DNA from 2 places in the Streptomyces sp. NPDC008238 genome. Region 2 is predicted to be linked to the other one. Evidence: riboswitches for the same ligand, from Rfam matches in the RefSeq annotation. Region 2 holds a riboswitch; the other holds the start of a gene.
The links. Region 2 has a riboswitch for glycine ahead of gcvP (aminomethyl-transferring glycine dehydrogenase). Riboswitches for the same ligand answer to the same signal wherever they lie in the genome.
Positions count from the first base shown of each region.

Region 1: another riboswitch for glycine. It lies ahead of gcvT (glycine cleavage system aminomethyltransferase GcvT); the one in region 2 lies ahead of gcvP (aminomethyl-transferring glycine dehydrogenase).

Region 1 covers NZ_JBIBGK010000014.1:8,590-11,983, forward strand. The annotation lists gene glyA (serine hydroxymethyltransferase) at 1-207, opposite strand, end outside; gene gcvH (glycine cleavage system protein GcvH) at 271-651, opposite strand; gene gcvT (glycine cleavage system aminomethyltransferase GcvT) at 737-1,849, opposite strand; glycine riboswitch at 2,029-2,129, opposite strand; gene ACFZAU_RS25425 (AAA family ATPase) at 2,301-2,978, shown strand; gene ACFZAU_RS25430 (hypothetical protein) at 3,021-3,394, opposite strand, start outside.
Region 2 covers NZ_JBIBGK010000008.1:274,705-278,098, reverse strand. The annotation lists gene ACFZAU_RS19960 (DNA polymerase IV) at 1-1,009, shown strand, start outside; gene ACFZAU_RS19955 (PRC-barrel domain-containing protein) at 922-1,302, opposite strand; glycine riboswitch at 1,404-1,507, shown strand; glycine riboswitch at 1,510-1,626, shown strand; gene gcvP (aminomethyl-transferring glycine dehydrogenase) at 1,664-3,394, shown strand, end outside.

The DNA.
Region 1 (3,394 bases), on a different contig from region 2:
CTCGCAACCGCCGTAGTAGCGGCGGCCGGGGTACCCCTCGGCGTACTTGTTGGTCAGCACCGAGCCCTGGGCCTGGAGCACCGCGACCGGAGCGAAGTTCTCCGAGGCGATCATCTCGAGGGTGGACTGCTGACGGTGGAGTTCGGCGTCGACGGCGGCGGCGACGTCGGGGTCGAGCTCGTGCAGTGAGCTGTTGAGAAGCGACATCAGGGGGTCATCCGTCCGGAGGTCGGAGTGGACAGGGCGGAGCTGCCGGGAGGTCCCGAGCGGTCAGTTGCCGGTGAAGGCGGTGTACTCGTCCGCGGAGAGCAGGTCGCCCGGCTCCTCGGTGACCTTCACCTTGAACAGCCAGCCGCCCTCGAAGGCCGCCGAGTTCACCAGCGAGGGGTCGTTGACGACGTCCTCGTTGACCTCGGTGACCTCACCGGAGACCGGGGCGTACAGGTCGCTGACCGACTTGGTCGACTCCAGCTCACCGCAGGTCTCGCCCGCGGCGACCGTGTCACCGACCGCCGGGAGCTGGACGTAGACGACATCGCCGAGGGCGTTCGCCGCGTGCTCGGTGATGCCCACCGACGACACGCCGTCCGCGTCGGCGGCCGAGACCCACTCGTGCTCCTTGCTGTACCGCAGCTGCTGGGGGTTGCTCATGGCGTGAATTCTCCTGGATGACGGTATGTGCTGGTGAACGGCTGTCTTGACAGGTGGGACGGGTGTGCCGGATGAGACCGGGGACTCAGCGCTGCCGCTTGTAGAACGGCAGGGCCACCACCTCGTACGGCTCATGCGTACCGCGGATGTCCACGCCCACACCGGAGGTACCCGGCGCGGCGTGCGCGGCGTCCACGTACGCGATGGCGATCGGCTTGCCCAGGGTCGGGGAGGGGGCGCCGGAGGTGACCTCGCCGACCACCTCGCCGCCCGCCACCACCGGGTAGCCCGCCCGGGGTACCCGGCGGCCCTCGGCGACCAAACCGACCAGCTTGCGCGGCGGCGTGGCCTCGGCCTTGGCGGCGGCCGCGGCCAGCGCCTCGCGGCCCACGAAGTCACCTGGCTTGTCGAACTTCACGACCCGGCCGAGCCCGGCGTCGAACGGGGTGAGCGCGGTGGTCAGCTCGTGCCCGTACAGCGGCATGCCCGCCTCCAGGCGCAGCGTGTCGCGGCAGGACAGGCCGCACGGCACCAGGCCGGCGTCCGCGCCCGCCTCGGTCAGCGCCTGCCACAGCTTCTCCGCGTCGGCCGGGGCGACGAAGAGCTCGAAGCCGTCCTCGCCGGTGTAGCCCGTGCGGGCGATCAGCGCGGGGACGCCGGCCACGGTGCCGGGCAGGCCCGCGTAGTACTTCAGCCCGTCGAGGTCGGCGTCGGTGACCGACTTCAGGATGGCGGGGGAGTTCGGCCCCTGGACGGCGATCAGCGCGTAGGCGTCCCGGTCGTCGCGGACCGCGGCGTCGAAGCCGGCGGCGCGCTCGGTCACCGCGTCGAGGACGACCTGGGCGTTGGAGGCGTTGGCGACGACCATGTACTCCTCGTCGCCGAGGCGGTAGACGATCAGGTCGTCGAGGATGCCGCCGTCGGGCGCGCAGATCATCGTGTAGCGGGCACGGCCCACGGCCAGCGCCGAGATGTGGCCCACCAGCGCGTGGTCCAGGGCCTCGCCCGCACCCGGACCGGTGACCGTGATCTCACCCATGTGGGACAGGTCGAAGAGACCGGCCCGGGTCCGTACGGCGGTGTGCTCGTCGCGCTCGCTGGCGTACCGCAGCGGCATGTCCCAGCCCGCGAAGTCGGTCATGGTGGCGCCGAGGGCGCGGTGCAGCGCGTCCAGTGCGGTACGGCGGGATTCACTCATCGGGCGGGCTCCCAAGGCAAGGAAGAGACAGGTAGGGCGATGACGGGGCAGGTCCTCCCCATCTGTCATCGGAACCTGAGAGGTTCACCTGGACCCTCCGTGCGGAGGAGTCCCGGCTTGCACCTTGGGTGGGGCGGCACCCCCGTGGCCGGGAGGGCTCGCCCGCTTTTCAGATGTGCCTCGAACGCGCGGTATCTGTGCCTGAGAGATTCAAGGGAGGACTTGCTCCTTCGGCGTCCCGCCCGCCACAGCGGTGCGGAAACTCTCCCGCGCGGCCTCGAACGGCCTATATGCGATTGAGGCCGCCATCATTGCACGGGCGCCCGCCGTTGTCGCGATCGCGTCCCGGATGTCCCGGTCCGGTCCCGATCCGGTAGTAACGCCGCCGTTCCTCTGGGTAGGCAAAGACACAGGATTTACCATCTTGAACGTCGGACCCGGAGGGCGAACTGTGCGGTGGCAGAGTGCGTATGCGACGGCCGGGGGTCCGGCCGTGTCCCGGCCGGTACCGGCGCGGGCCGGGGAAGCGCGTCGCGGGGGACGTGCCGTACGGCCGCGGCGGCTGATCGATCTGCGACGGGGGCGCCGGCCCGTACGCACCCTGCGCTACCCGCCGGGGGACGTCCTGCTCGTCTCCGGCCTGCCGGGCGGCGGCAAGAGCACCCTCATGCGGCGCGCGACCGGCGGCGCCCGCCTGATCGACTCACAGGACGTCAGGGAACGCTGGCAGGCCCGGGTTCCGCGGCTGCTGCCGTACGCCCTCTACCGTCCCCTGGTGCGGATCGCTCACTACGCCGGGCTGTGGCGGGCGCTGCGCTCGGGCGACAGCGTCGTGCTCCACGACTGCGGAACCCTGCGCTGGGTGCGCGCCTGGGTCTCCCGTGAGGCCCGGCGCCGGGGAAGGGGCATGCACCTGGTGCTGCTGGACGTCCCCGTCCGGACCGCGCTGGACGGCCAGCGCGAACGCGGCCGCCGGGTGTCGGCGTACGCCATGGCCCGGCACCGTGCCGCCTCCCGCCGCCTGCTGACGGAGGCGGAGGCGGGCCGGCTGCCGGGGGCGTGCGCCTCGGTGGTGCTGCTGGACCGCGAAGCGGCCCGGGAGCTCGAGGCCATCGACTTCGACGGCTGAGCGGCCGGGCCGCGACGCGTGAGGGGCGGTACCGCTGAACGATCAACCAATCTGCGGATCCACCTGGGCCTGGGGCGCGATCTCCGCCTCGGGCGACAGCTGCTGCCCCTGGTCGTTCAGGGGGAGCGGCAGCGGGAGCGGAAGCGGCAGCGGCAGTGCGCCGGTGAGCAGCTTCGGCACCGCCAGCAGCAGGGCCTGCAGGTCGGCGACGACGGCGGCGACACCGGCCGTCACACCCGCGAGGTCCTTGGCGACCACCTTGGCCAGCAGGTCCGTGACGTCCTGGACCAGCTTGGTGAGCGCGTTCTTGACGTCGGTGACGGCGTCCGCGGCGCCCTGATCGCCGGGACCGCCGACCTGGTCGATGGTGCTCGGGTCACCCGGCAGGCCGGGGTCCCCTGGCTCCAGGCCCGGTT
Region 2 (3,394 bases):
GGCCAAGATCGCCTCGGAGCAGGCCAAGCCGGACGGGCTGGTCGTCATCGAGCCCGGCACCGAGCGGGAACTGCTCGCCCCCATGCAGGTGCGCACGCTCCCCGGCGTGGGTCCCGCGACCGCCGAGCACCTGCGGCGCGCGGGCATCGTCACGGTCGGCGAGGTGGTGGAGGCGGGCGAGGCCGAGCTGGTCAGGCTGCTCGGCAAGGCGCACGGCGCCCATGTGCACGGGATGGCCCTGGGCGTCGACGAGCGCCCCGTGGTCGCCGACCGCGAGAGCAAGTCGGTCTCGGTCGAGGACACCTTCGACGTCGACCTCACCGATCGGGTGCGCGTCCGGCTGGAGGTGGACCGGCTGGCCGACCGCTGCGTGCGCCGGCTGCGCTCCGCGGGCCGTTCGGGCCGCACGGTGGTGCTGAAGGTGCGGCGGTACGACTTCACGACGCTGACCCGTTCGGAGACCCTGCGCGCCCCCACCGACGACCTGTCGGTGGTCCGGGAGACCGCGGCGAGGCTGCTGGAGGCCGTCGACATCACGGGCGGCGTCCGGTTGCTGGGGGTCGGCGTCGCGGGGCTCGCCGACTTCACGCAGGAGGACCTGTTCGCCCAGGCGGCGGAGCGGGAGGAGGAGGCGGCGGACGAGGAGGCGGGCCCGTCCGAGGGGGCGCCGGAGCGGCCCGCGGAGGAAGTCCGGGAGCCGGCGCCGGAGGAGCGGCGCTGGGTGCCGGGCCAGGACGTACGGCACCGCGAGTACGGCGCCGGGTGGGTGCAGGGCAGCGGGGTCGGCAGGGTCACCGTCCGCTTCGAGGAGCCGGGCTCGGTGGTGCCGGGGCGGGTGCGCACCTTCGCGGTGACGGACCCGGAGCTGGAACCGTCCGAGCCGCTCCCCCTGGTGTTACCGAGCCCGCGGGCGCTCCCGCGTCAGCTGTCGCCGGCCAGCGTGCCGAAGTCGCGGTCCGGCGGGGGCTCCGGCACCGGGCCGGACAGCGAGGGCCCGCTCATGCCGTAGTGGTGGTAGAGCTGGAGCTCCTGCTCGGGCGAGAGGTGCCTGCCCACTCCGAAGTCCGGGGCGTCCTTGATCAGCGCCTTGTCGAACGGCACGCGCAGCTCTTCCCCGGTGAACTCGCTCGGTTCCAGCGGCACGAACGCGTCGCGGCTGAACAGACCGGTGCGTACCGCGGCCCATTCGGGCTCCCCGGTGGCGTCGTCGAGGTACACCTCGTCGACCGTGCCGATCTTCATCCCGTTGCGGTCGAAGGCCCTGCGCCCGATGAGGCTGCGCGGATCGATACCGGTCTGCACGGTCCCTCCAACTGGTCGCGATTAATCCTATTTAGGCACGAAAGGTGGCGGCTGTCACATGACCCGTCACCGGACCGCGCTGGTACGCTGACAGCGGCTGCTGACCCCTTGCGGGAGAGTCCTGGCACGCGGGGAACCGCCCGCCGGGCGCCGAAGGAGCAAACCCTCCCCGGAATCTCTCAGGCATCCGTACCGCATGGGTGAGGTCACTCTGGAAAGCAGGAAAGGGCGGCACGCACCGTGCGCGGCCACTTCCTCACCGACGGTGAAAGCCGTCCCGGCACGTGCGGGACGGTGAAGCTCTCAGGTTCAGATGACAGAGGGGGAGGCCGTGTCGCGCCAGACCAGGAGGCCTCCGCAGATGACCGCCAACCGCATCCCACTCTCCGAGCTGGAGCGCGGCATCCCCTTCGAGCAGCGTCACGTCGGGCCCGACGCCGGTGCGCAGGCCAAGATGCTCGCGCAGGTCGGCTACGGCTCGCTGGACGAGCTGACCGCCGCCGCCGTCCCGGACACCATCAAGAGCGCCGAGGCGCTCGGTCTGTCCGGCGCCCGCACCGAGCCCGAGGTGCTCGCCGAGCTGCGCTCGCTCGCCGACCGCAACCAGGTGCTGCGGCCGATGATCGGCCTCGGCTACCACGGCACCTTCACCCCGCCGGTCATCCTGCGCAACGTCATGGAGAACCCCGCCTGGTACACGGCGTACACGCCCTACCAGCCGGAGATCTCGCAGGGCCGCCTGGAGGCCCTGCTGAACTTCCAGACGGTCGTCGCCGACCTCACCGGGCTGCCCACCTCGGGCGCCTCGCTGCTCGACGAGGGCACGGCCGCCGCCGAGGCGATGGCCCTGTCCCGCCGGGTCGGGAAGGTCAAGGACGGCGTCTTCCTGATCGACGCGGAAACCTTCCCGCAGACCGTCGCCGTGATCGAGACCCGCGCGGAGCCCACCGGCGTCGAGGTCGTCGTCGCCGACCTCGCCGGCGGCATCCCGGCGGAGATCGCCGAGCGCGGTGTCTTCGGCGTGCTGCTGCAGTACCCGGGTGCCTCCGGTGCCGTGCGCGACCTCAAGCCGGTCATAGAGCAGGCCCACGGGCTCGGCGCGATCGTCACCGTCGCCGCCGACCTGCTGGCCCTGACCGTGCTGACCTCACCCGGCGAGCTCGGCGCCGACATCGCCGTCGGCACCACCCAGCGCTTCGGCGTGCCCATGGGCTTCGGCGGCCCGCACGCTGGCTACATGGCCGTCCGTGACACGCACGCCCGCAGCCTGCCCGGCCGCCTGGTCGGCGTCTCCGTCGACGCCGACGGCGACCGGGCCTACCGCCTGGCGCTGCAGACCCGCGAGCAGCACATCCGCCGCGAGAAGGCCACCAGCAACATCTGCACCGCGCAGGTGCTGCTCGCCGTCATGGCCGGCATGTACGCGGTCTACCACGGCCCCGAGGGCCTGGCGCAGATCGCCCGCCGCACCCACCGCTACGCCGCGGTCCTCGCCGCCGGGCTGCGCGCCGGCGGCGTCGAGGTGACCACGGACGCCTTCTTCGACACCGTCACCGCGCGTGTGCCCGGCCGGGCCGCCGAGGTCGTGGCCGCCGCCCGCGACGCCGGGGTCAACCTGCGCCAGGCCGACGCCGACCTGGTCGGCATCGCCTGCGACGAGACCACCGGCCGTGCCGACCTCGCCGCCGTGTGGGGCGCCTTCGGCGTCAGCGGCGACGTCGAGGCCCTGGACGCGGCCACCGAGGACGCGCTGCCCGCGGGCCTTGAGCGCGAGGTGGACTACCTGACCCACCCGGTCTTCCACCAGCACCGCTCCGAGACCGCGATGCTGCGCTACCTGCGCCGCCTCGCCGACCGCGACTACGCGCTGGACCGCGGCATGATCCCGCTGGGCTCCTGCACCATGAAGCTCAACGCGACCACCGAGATGGAGCCGGTCACCTGGCCCGAGTTCGGCCAGCTGCACCCCTTCGCGCCCGCCGAGCAGGCCGAGGGGTACCTCACGCTCATCCACGAGCTGGAGGACCGCCTCGCCGAGGTCACCGGCTACGACAAGGTCAGCCTGCAGCCGAACGCCGGTTCCCAGGGCGAG